DNA from 2 places in the Agrobacterium sp. 22094 genome. Region 2 is predicted to be linked to the other one. Evidence: predicted binding sites of a transcription regulator. Region 2 holds the regulator's gene; the other holds the start of a gene.
What was found. The regulator PhoB, encoded in region 2, activates phosphate uptake and scavenging genes when phosphate is short. The targets are predictions, from matches to a motif close to TGTCATNNANCTGTCAT.

Region 1 (5,780 bases), 1.0 Mb from region 2:
CCCTATTTCTCGCCCCACCGGTCTTTGAAAATCAGTTCGTCCAGCGGCAAACGCTGACGCCAGCCCTTCAACGCGAGTTCCGGTTCGGCATAGAGTTCCGAGACAAAGCCGACGCAGAGCCACGCGACGATTTCGATATGGTCAGGGATACCCAGGATCTTTCGAATATCGTCGTCATGGAAGATGCTGACCCAACCGACGCCGACGCCTTCGGCGCGTGCCGCCAGCCAGAGGTTCTGAACGGCGCAGACGGTCGAGTAGACATCCATGCGCGGATTGTGCGTCCGCCCGAGCACGACATCGCCACCTCTTGTCGGATCGCAGGTGACGCAGATGGAGAGCGGTGCCTTCCTGATGCCTTCCAGCTTGAGGCTTCGGTAGAGTGACTGCTTATCGTCGGGAAACATCAAGGCCGCTTCCTGATTGGCGCGGCTGAAAGCCTGCCACACGGCGTTTTTGATGTCTGCACCGCTGACGAGGGTAAAATTCCATGGCTGCATGAAACCCACCGAGGGGGCGGCGTGCGCTGCGGAAAGCAGCTTGTTGATCAGTTCATCCGAGAGCGGGTCCGGGAGAAACTCGTTGCGGACATCGCGGCGGGTTTCGATGGCGCGGTAGACCGCAGCCTTTTCGTGCTCGGCAAATTCAAAAGCCGGCATCAGGCTGTGCCGGGTATCATCAGGTCGCATCGTCAATCCCCAACAATGCAGAAAGACCACGTGCGCGCCTGTCAGGCAGGGCACAAACGCTCTTCCTCACAACCTGCCGCCGTCCGCGCGGACTGGTCTATCGTGTCAGGCCGGTCTTCTGACTTGGCTTCGTCTGCCGTTGCCGCCTTCCCGATTGCTCAGTGGCCTATGGCAACAGGCATCCGCCTTACAGCGTTGGGCACGTTGCGGTCTTGCACCGCATTCCCGATTCTCCTGCCAAAGGCAGGCACCTGACGACGTTGCGTATGGGCAATTGCCGATCAGAAGGCAAGCGCTGCAGGTCTACCCAACCGGAAAATATCGCACATAGGCGAATTCGTCACCGTCCGGTGACCAGTTGGGCGAGTTCATCGTTCCTTGCCCGCCAAAGAGATCGAAGAGCGTTTCGACGTTGCCACCGTCCGGGTCCATCAGTCGCACACGAACATCGAGATCACGCGGGTGGTCGAAGACGTCGCCGTCATAGGAAATGAAAACGACCTTGTCTCCCTTGGGAGAGGGGTGCGGAAACCAGTCGCCATATGGGCTATCGGTAATGCGCTCCACGCCCGATCCATCCGGTCTCACCCGCCAGATTTGCATCTGTCCTGTGCGGCTGGAGTTGAAGTAGATCCACTGACCATCGGGCGAATAATCCGGACCGTCATTTCGCCCCTCGCCATGGGTCAGGCGTGTTTCGGTGCCGGTTTCGATGTCCATGGCATAAATATCGAAAACCTGATCCCTGATCCCGCAATAGGCAAAGCTTTTGCCGTCTGGCGCCCAACCATGCCAGTAGGAAGGCAGGTTCCGCGTCATCAGTTTCGGGGTGCCGCCGATGGGTGGAAGCAGATAGATCGCACTTTTGCCGAACTCGACCTTGTCGGAAATGGCATAAAGAGACCCGTCGGGCGAGATGCCGTGGTCGTTGTTGCACTGAACCGCGAAGCCGGTGTCTACCTTATCGACCGAGATGTCTCCGGTAAGGGACAGGCGGTAGAGCATGCCATCGCTGTTGAGCAGCAGATATTGCCCATCTGGAGACCAGTTCGGCGCTTCGAACAGCGTCTCGGTCTGCCAAACGATCCGATTTTCACGGGTACGGATATTGAATATCTCGACTGAACTTCGCATCGTTCCTCCCGTTGCGATTGCCCATTGACCAGTCGGACCTACCTGTCGCGGAACCGATTGGTAATAGGATAGCGGCGATCGCGCCCAAAATTCTTTTTGGTGATCTTCACGCCCGGTGCAGACTGCCGGCGCTTGTATTCGGCCAGATACAGCAGATGCTCGATGCGATGAACCGTTGCGACGTCGTGACCGCGCGCCACGATTTCGTCGACGGACATTTCCTGCTCCACCAGGCACTCGAGAATATCGTCGAGAACCGGATAGGGCGGAAGCGAATCCTGGTCGGTCTGGTTGGGCCGCAATTCGGCGGATGGGGCCTTGGAAATGATGTTGGCGGGGATGACTTCGCCCGAAGGCCCAAGCGCGCCAGGCGGCACATGGGCGTTGCGCCATTTGGAGATGGCATAGACCTGCATCTTGTAGAGGTCCTTAATGGGGTTGAAGCCACCGTTCATATCGCCGTAGAGCGTGGCATAGCCGACAGACATTTCCGACTTGTTGCCGGTGGTTACCACCATCGAGCCGAACTTGTTGGAAACGCCCATCAGGATCGTCCCGCGCGCGCGGCTCTGCAGGTTTTCCTCGGTGATGCCCTCTTCCGTTCCTTCGAACAGATCCGACAGCGCCGTCATGAAGCCATCGACAGGTTCGGCAATCGGAACGATGTCATAGCGGCAGCCGAGCGCCCTGGCGCAATCGGCGGCGTCCTTCAGCGATTCGTCCGAGGTATAGCGGTAGGGCAGCATGATGCAGCGCACCCGCTCCTCGCCCAGCGCATCGACCGCGATTGCTGCGCAGATGGCCGAATCGATGCCGCCGGATAGGCCGAGGACGACGCTCTTGAAGCCATTCTTGTTGACGTAGTCGCGGAAGCCCAGCATGCAGGCCCGGTAATCGGCCTCCTCGCCTTCGGGAATATGGGAAACCGGACCATGGCTGCAGTGCCAGCCATTCTCCGTGCGCTTCCAATCCGTCACCGCCAGCGTCGCTTCGAACTGGCTCATCTGGAAGGCAAGCGTCTTGTCGGCATTGAAACCGAAGCTCGCGCCATCGAACACAAGCTCATCCTGGCCACCGAGTTGGTTGACGAAGACCAGAGGCAGACCACTTTCAATGACCTGGCGGAGGGCGACCTGATGACGGACATCGACCTTGCCGCGATAATAGGGCGAGCCGTTTGGCACCAGCAAGATTTCGGCGCCAGCCTCGGCCAGCGTCTCGCAGACGCCAAAATCGTTCCAGATTTCTTCGCAAATCGGAATGCCGATGCGAATGCCCCTGAAATTATAGGGGCCGGAGATAGAGCCTTCGCTGAAGACGCGCTTTTCGTCGAACTCGCCGTAATTTGGCAGGTCCACCTTGTCGCGCAGCGCAACGATCTTACCGCCGTCGAGCAGAGCTACCGAATTGTGCCTGCCCTTCTCGCCTTGGCGCGGGAAGCCGATAATGACGCCCGGCCCACCATCCTCAGTGTCCGCGGCCAACTCCTCCACGGCCCTGAGGCAGGATTTCAAAAAGGCCGGTTTCAGCACCAAATCTTCTGGTGGGTAGCCGGAGATGAAAAGCTCCGTCAGCAAAAGCAGGTCGGCGCCTTGCGCTGCCGCATCGGCTCTTGCCTCGCGCGCTTTGGCAAGGTTGCCTGCGACATCGCCGACGGTCGGGTTGAATTGTCCAACCGCAATCCGGAACGTGTGGGGAATGGTCTGTCCTGTGCTCATGCCTTCCTCATTATCGTGCCGGCTCTTACAGTGCAACGCGCCGCATAAACTGTTTCAAAACAACGTCCCGTCAACAAGGTTCTGGCGGCTGCATTCGCGAAATAAACGGCTCACGCGATGGTTATCCTCCAGACCTGTGAATTTTGCATAGTTCATGTCGCGTTCATTGCGCGCATGTGACAGTTAGATGACGCTTATATGACAGGTGATTCACACCTGCTTTCGAGACTGCCGGAGTAGAAACGTGACGAAATCGGTGCCTAGAACAACGGTTGCCGAAAGGATGAAGCTCGTCCTTTCAAAGCCGTGGACACGGTCCCCTGCCCGCCTCGCAAACGATGCACAAACGCTGGCCAATCTGGTCCTCGCATCGGTCCTGCTCGTCGTTTGCATGGAATGGATTGCGCGCGGCACGTTGCATGATGTCGGCTCCTTTTTGCTGTCACCTGCACGACCTGGGCTCACGACGGTCGTCGCAGTCATTATCGGCCTCATGGCGCTTGATGCCGTCTTCGGGCGTCATTATCAGTCGCTTCTGGTTGCCGTCCCGCTTCTGATCCTGCCGGCCTTCATCTCGAGCCAGAAGCAGCTTTACCTTTCCGATCCACTCTATCCTTCCGACCTGCTGTTCGGTCGCCAGATCCTTCAGCTGTTGCCTGCCATGCTGAAGGCTCAGCCGGTAACGGCACTCGCCCTTGCGGCTGCACTTTCGCTCGCTGCCTTTGCCATCGTGATGCTGTGGCGCCTTTCGCGGCATGCCATGCCTGCAATGTCGTTCAAAGCAAGGATGTGGCGGCTAGCGCTTGCCGTTCCACTCTTCGTCAGCTTTGGCTCGATGATGGAATATTCCAGCTATTCCTGGATTAGAGACCGCCTCAGCATCATTCCGATGATGTGGGATCAAAAGGAAAACTATCGCCACAACGGCTTCCTCATGGCCTTCGCCTTCAATATTCCGATGGCGAAAGTAACAGCACCTTATGGCTATGGCGAGGCGACGATCGCGGACATTGCGTCCGACAGTTCCGCCTTCGCGGTCAACCACAGCAGGCGTCCCGATGTCATCATGATCATGAGTGAGTCGCTTTGGGATCCGACGCGCCTGGAGAATGTCACGTTCTCGAAGGATCCGATGCCGCGCATCCGTGCCATGCAGTCAGGCCATGTGTTTTCGCCCGAGTTCGGCGGCATGACGGCAAATGTCGAATTCGAAGCGCTGACCGGCTTCAGCAATGCGTTCCTGCCCTATGGCAGCATCCCTTATCAGCAATATGTGCGCCGCCCTGTTCCTTCACTTGCGACCTTCTTTCGCTCGGAGGGATATTCCGCAGTCGCCGTCCACCCATTCCAGGAGTGGTTCTGGAATCGTCGTGAGGTCTACAAGCATTTTGGCTTTGAGGAATTTCGCTCCGAAGAAACCTTGCCGCCGATGGAAAAGCGTGGGGCCTTCGCCTCGGATGCGGCGCTGACGAACGAAATCATCCAAACGGTTGATGCAGCCGAAAAGCCGCAGTTTCTCTTTGCCGTCACGCTTCAGGGACACGGCCCCTATGAAGCGAACCGCTATGCTGAGAAAGCCGTCTCCGTCAGCGGTGACTTTTCCGACAATGCACGCGATGCGCTCGCCACCTACGCGCAGGGCGTTTCGGAAGCCGACGACAGCTTTGCAAAGCTCATCGCCTGGGCAAAGGGTCGCGAGAGGGAAACCGTCATCGTGCTTTTTGGCGATCATCTGCCACCGCTCGGGCAGGCCTTTGTCGAAAGCGGCTATATGCCGGGCATGGTGGCGACACGCCGCGCGCCGCTTGCCACGATGAAGACGGAGCATGAGACGCCTCTCGTGGTCTGGTCTTCAAAGGCCGGATTGCAGAACCGGATCGGCACGATCAGCCCCTCGCTGCTGCCCTATCACATCTTGAAAACCGCAGGCTTTGACGATCCCTTCTACACCGGCGTGCTGGGCGAGGTGCATGCGTCCTACTCCGTCATCGATCGCCACATGCTGATGCAGCGAAACGGTTCGGGAGTGCCGGACTGGTCGATTGCGCCTGCGACTCTACCGTCGGCACTCAGCGAATATCGGCAACTGCAGTTCGACATGATGTTTGGCGACCAATTCGGTAAAGAGCGATTCTTCCCCGGCTTCAACTGGATCCATGAAACCACACCATCCAGTTAACACGCCTTAGAACCCGCGATTTCGTTTGAACTTGCCTGCACCTTGGGCTTATCTCCAGCC
Region 2 (5,780 bases):
ACCGCCTGACGGACCTCATCGAGGTCAACATCAACAACCTGGCAGCGGTGCCGTCCATCGTTTACGGTCTGCTGGGTCTCTCGGTCTTCATCAACTTCATGGGCCTTCCGCGCTCGGCCTCGCTGGTCGGTGGTCTGGTGCTGACGCTGATGACGCTGCCGACCATCATCATCGCCACACGCGCTGCCTTGAAAGCCGTGCCGCCTTCGATCCGCGCCGCAGCGCTCGGTCTCGGTGCCTCAAAGATGCAGACCATCTTCCACCACGTGCTGCCGCTTGCCATGCCGGGCATCCTGACCGGCACCATCATCGGCCTTGCACACGCGCTTGGCGAAACCGCGCCGCTCCTTCTCATCGGCATGGTGGCCTTTGTGGCAAATTACCCGACGACCCCGCTTGATCCTGCAACGGCCTTGCCGGTTCAGATCTACATGTGGGCGAACGAAGCCGAACGCGCCTTTGTCGAAAGAACATCCGGCGCTATCATCATCCTGCTTATGTTCCTCCTGGTGATGAATGTGGGCGCAATCCTGCTGCGTCGCCGCTTCGAACGGCGCTGGTAAAGCATCTCCAGGAAATGTGGATACCGGTTTTCTGCTCGGAAATGCGATAAGAAGCAAGGGAGAACGGAACAATGAACATGTTGTCGGAAGCAGCAGTTGAAAAGGCGCTGGACAAGAAAATGAATGAAGTTTCCTATAAGATGATCGGCAAGGACGTCTCCGTATATTACGGTGAGAAGCGCGCCCTTTACGATGTGAAGCTCAACGTTCGCGAAAACACGGTGACGGCTCTCATCGGCCCCTCGGGCTGTGGCAAATCCACCTTTCTGCGCACGCTGAACCGCATGAACGACACAATCGATGGCTGCCGCGTCACCGGCGAGATTACGCTCGATGGTGAGGATATCTACGATTCTGCCATCGATGTCGTCGAGCTTCGCGCTCGCGTCGGCATGGTGTTCCAGAAGCCGAACCCATTCCCGAAGTCGATCTACGAAAACATTGCCTACGGCCCGCGCATCCACGGTCTTGCCCGCAACAAGGCGGATATGGACCAGATCGTCGAGTCCGCCCTGCAGAAGGCAGGTCTTTGGAACGAAGCGAAGGACCGCCTGCAAGAATCCGGCACGGGTCTGTCCGGCGGCCAGCAGCAGCGCCTGTGCATCGCACGTGCCATCGCCGTTTCACCGGAAGTCATCCTCATGGATGAGCCATGCTCGGCGCTTGACCCGATCGCGACCGCCAAGGTGGAAGAGTTGATCCACGAGCTTCGTGCCAACTACACCATCGTCATCGTGACACACTCGATGCAGCAGGCCGCTCGCGTTTCGCAGCGTACCGCCATGTTCCACCTCGGCCACCTGGTTGAGGAGAACGATACGGACAAGATGTTCACCAACCCGGATGACCAGCGCACCCAGGACTATATCATGGGTCGTTTCGGCTGATCCTGTTGCTGCTTGCACATTCCACCGCGTCTGTCGCTCGAGCCACTAAAAAGGCTTGCGACAGGGCGTTTCGAAACTGGAGACTACGAACATGTCGACACATTCCCACATCATGTCCGCCTATGATGAGGAGCTGAAGTTCCTCAGCCGCCGGATCGCCGAAATGGGCGGCCTGGCCGAGCAGATGTGCGCCGATGCCGTGCGTGCGCTCGTCAATTCCGATGCAGCCTTGGCGCAAAAGGTTATCTCGGACGATACGATCCTCGATCACGCCGAGCGCGAAATCGGCGACAAGGCGATCGTCACCATTGCCAAGCGCCAGCCGATGGCAGCAGACCTTCGCGAAATCATTGGTTCGTTGCGCATTGCCGCAGACCTGGAGCGCGTCGGCGATCTGGGCAAGAACACCGCTAAGCGCGTCATCGCTGTTGCCGGCACCGGCGTTCCGCGCAAACTGGCACGTGGCCTTGAGCATCTGTCGGAACTGGCGCTTGTGCAGTTGAAGGAAGTGCTGGACGTCTACTCCACGCGATCGGCGGAAAAGGCCCAGGCCATCCGCGAGCGCGACGAGGAAATCGACGCCATGTACACCTCGCTCTTCCGCGAGCTTTTGACCTACATGATGGAAGATCCGCGCAACATCACCACCTGCACGCATCTTCTGTTCTGTGCCAAGAACATCGAGCGTGTCGGCGACCACGCCACCAACATCGCCGAGACCATCTACTACATGACCACTGGCAGCCAGCCGGAAGGTGAGCGTCCGAAGGACGATAGTTCCAACACGCTCGGCGCTGTGACCGAGTAAGCGACAGATAGGATCTGGAGCCATGGTGCCAAAAATCGCCGTTGTCGAAGACGAGGAGGCGCTGAGCGTCCTCCTCCGTTACAATCTCGAATCCGAAGGCTATGACGTGGACACCATTCCGCGTGGCGACGAGGCGGAAATCCGCCTTCAGGAGCGCACGCCGGATCTTTTGATCCTCGACTGGATGCTGCCGGGCGTCTCCGGCATCGAGCTTTGCCGTCGCCTGCGCATGCGTCCGGAAACCGAGCGTCTGCCGATCATCATGCTGACGGCGCGCGGCGAGGAAAGCGAACGGGTTCGGGGCCTGGCGACGGGCGCGGACGACTATGTCGTGAAGCCCTTCTCCACGCCGGAACTGATGGCACGCGTCAAGGCGATGCTGCGCCGCGCCAAGCCGGAGGTCCTGTCCTCGGTGCTGAAATGCGGCGATATCGAACTTGACCGTGAGACGCATCGCGTCCATCGCAAGAGCCGCGAAGTCCGTCTCGGGCCGACCGAATTCCGTCTGCTGGAATTCCTCATGACCTCGCCTGGTCGTGTGTTTTCCCGTTCCCAGCTTCTCGATGGTGTCTGGGGTCACGATATCTATGTGGATGAGCGCACGGTGGACGTCCATGTCGGTCGTCTGCGTAAGGCGCTGAATTTCTCCAGCATGCAGGATGTCATCCGCACCGTTCGCGGTGCCGGCTATTCCATGGAAGCCTGATCGGCTTCGGGAGCGCTTTGCTTGAAGGTACAAGCGCTCCTATTCTTGCGGCGTCAGAGCGGACAGCCCGTGGCTTCCCGGCGTCAAATCAATGTTGACGGAATGGGATATCGCGCGGCGTCTATCTCGTCCCTCGACAACGGGCTGCGCGTCAGCACCTCGGCATAATTGGCTCGGGTTCGAGCACCATAACTCTCCTTGATCGCGCTCATCAGTTCGATCTCCTGGTACATCCAGTTCCAGCGCGAATAGTCGTCCGGGCCGGTCGACTGGCGGCGCGCTTTTTCCCGAACCGCAAGCTCGCGATCGCGCACCACTTCTCCCGTCACGATCGACATCAACTGGAAGGCGGCATCGTCCATGTCCGTGGCTTCCCGACGCCAATATTCCTCTCCGCGCTCCTCGCAGATCAGCCAGTAGCTGCCGCGTCGCCATTCGACGTAAACGGTTCCGTCGCCACGGGTGCTGCGCGGGATTGGCGGGAAGGGCGTGTCGACGGCCCTGGCCCATAGCGCCGAGATATAGTCGTGCAGTGTGTCGATCGCGTCCATGATGATAGTCTGGGCGCGATTATTGCTGCAGGCAAGCTTGGATTATTTGGCAAAGCTGGAGACTGCCCAATAAAAAAGCGGACCGAAGCCCGCTTTCTGAATTGGTTCTGAGACAGACCTTACGCCTTGCGGCGTTCGCTGACCGGCTGGTAGGCCATCTTCGCGTGGAACTTGCAGTAGGGCGAGGCTTCAGACGCCTCGCAGCCGCAGAAATGGAAGTCGTCCTTGAGCGGGTCGCCGACCGGCCATTTGCAGGTACGCTCGGTCAGTTCCGTCAGCGTCAGGCGACGCGAGATCGGGATAACGACATTGTTGGAAGAACGAACATATTCCATGGGCTCGACGGTGTCGATGTCCATGTCTTCCTTGAAAGCGAGGGCACCAGAGCTACGGGCCGGTGCTGGACGGCTGGTCGCAGCGCGGGCCGGAGCCGCATAGCTTGCCGGACGCGGCGCTGCTGCGGGACGCTTGGGCGCAGGACGCGACGTGGCGACCGTGCCGCCGGCCTTGGCGCGACCTGGCAGGTTGAGGCGGTGAACCTTGCCGATGACGGCATTGCGGCTCACACCGCCTAGTTGTGCTGCGATCTGGCTTGCGCTAAGCCCTTCGGACCATAATCTCTTGAGCTTTTCTACTCGTTCGTCCGTCCAGTTCATGCCGCTTCTCCGCTCGTCGCGTTGTTTTCGGGCAGAATCCACCTACTATGCCATGGAGTGAACCACGCGCAGGCCATTCGCCAGATTGTAGGTGACTAGTTCCGCCGCATTGCAGTCTAGTAATTGACGGTTAACCTAATCGTCGGTTGACTCCGTGACAAGAGTCGCAGGAATCATCTGGAATCGATTTTCCGGTTTTCCCCAACTTGCTTCCCCTGTGAGTCAGAAAGGCAACACCTCGGGCCTGCGCGGCAAGCACCTACCAAGGCTTGTAAATGCCCGGAAGTGCCGAGATTTGTTGACATTAGGCGGGGAAGTGACAATAGTGCTCTCGCAATGAAGACAGCATGCAGGCCGCCGCGAGGCGGCATTTTTGATTTTCAGGGCAGGGATAACCCGCGAGCCCTATTGACAGTCGTCTGTCCCGACTTGACGTAAGGAGTGATGTCGCCATGGCCGAAACTGCCCCCAAATCCGGGCCGTTGTTCGATACGTTTTCCAAAGCCCCCCTGCGCTTCGAACGAGGCGAGGGCGTTTGGCTGATCACGGAAAGCGGCGAGCGATATCTCGATTTCGGTGCAGGCGTTGCGGTGACCTCGGTCGGCCATAGCCATCCCCATATGGTTGAATCCCTCAAGGCACAGGTCGAGAAGGTCTGGCACCTGTCCAACCTCTATGAGGTTGCAGGCCAGGAAGTGCTGGCAAAGCGGCTGACGGATGCAACATTCGCCGACAAGGTGTTCTTCACAAACTCCGGTGCGGAAGCGCTGGAATGCGCCATCAAGACGGCACGCCGTTATCAGTACACGCACGGCCATCCGGAAAAATTCCGCATCATCACCTTCGAAGGTGCATTCCATGGCCGCACACTCGCCACCATCGCGGCTGGCGGCCAGGCCAAATATCTCGAGGGCTTCGGCCCCAAGGTGGAAGGCTTCGACCAGGTGCCATTCGGCGATCTCGAAGCGCTGAAGGCGGCGATCGTTCCGGAAACGGCTGCCCTTCTGATCGAGCCGATCCAGGGCGAAGGCGGTATCCGTGTCGTTCAGCCTGATTTCCTGCGCACGCTGCGTGCGCTCTGCGAAGAGCACGGCTTGCTTTTGATCTTCGACGAAGTGCAGACCGGCGTTGGCCGTACCGGCAAGTTCTTCGCCTATGAACGCTCAGGCGTCGCGCCTGATATCATGGCCGTTGCCAAGGGCATTGGCGGTGGCTTCCCCTTCGGGGCATGCCTTGCAACGGCAGAAGCCGCGTCCGGCATGACGGCGGGCTCGCATGGCACGACCTATGGCGGCAATCCGCTGGCCATGGCGGCCGGCAACGCCGTGCTGGATATCGTTCTGGCCGATGGCTTTATCGAGCATGTGCGCGATGTCGCGCTGATCTTCCGCCAGGGACTGGCGTCGCTGAAGGACCGTTATCCGGATGTGATCGAGGAAATCCGTGGCGAAGGTTTGCTGCTCGGCATCAAGGCGCGGGTTCCATCCGGCGATCTGCTCCAGGCCATGCGCGCGGAGCATCTTCTTGCCGTTCCGGCAGGCGATAACGTCATCCGTCTGCTGCCGCCGCTCGTGGTTACGGCAGAAGAGGCGCGTGATGGGCTTGCGCG

Region 1: ACTJK5_RS05995 (LTA synthase family protein) is a predicted target of PhoB. The motif match lies at 3,729-3,745, and genes of this name have one in related genera.

What each region holds. Positions count from the first base shown of each region.
Region 1 covers NZ_JBQEPX010000001.1:1,252,831-1,258,610, forward strand. The annotation lists gene bluB (5,6-dimethylbenzimidazole synthase) at 3-689, opposite strand; cobalamin riboswitch at 781-959, opposite strand; gene ACTJK5_RS05985 (TolB family protein) at 993-1,823, opposite strand; gene ACTJK5_RS05990 (NAD+ synthase) at 1,862-3,541, opposite strand; gene ACTJK5_RS05995 (LTA synthase family protein) at 3,825-5,720, shown strand.
Region 2 covers NZ_JBQEPX010000001.1:2,263,187-2,268,966, reverse strand. The annotation lists gene pstA (phosphate ABC transporter permease PstA) at 1-563, shown strand, start outside; gene pstB (phosphate ABC transporter ATP-binding protein PstB) at 635-1,450, shown strand; gene phoU (phosphate signaling complex protein PhoU) at 1,542-2,258, shown strand; gene phoB (phosphate regulon transcriptional regulator PhoB) at 2,281-2,964, shown strand; gene ACTJK5_RS11075 (hypothetical protein) at 3,048-3,515, opposite strand; gene ACTJK5_RS11070 (GcrA family cell cycle regulator) at 3,635-4,171, opposite strand; gene ACTJK5_RS11065 (aspartate aminotransferase family protein) at 4,624-5,780, shown strand, end outside.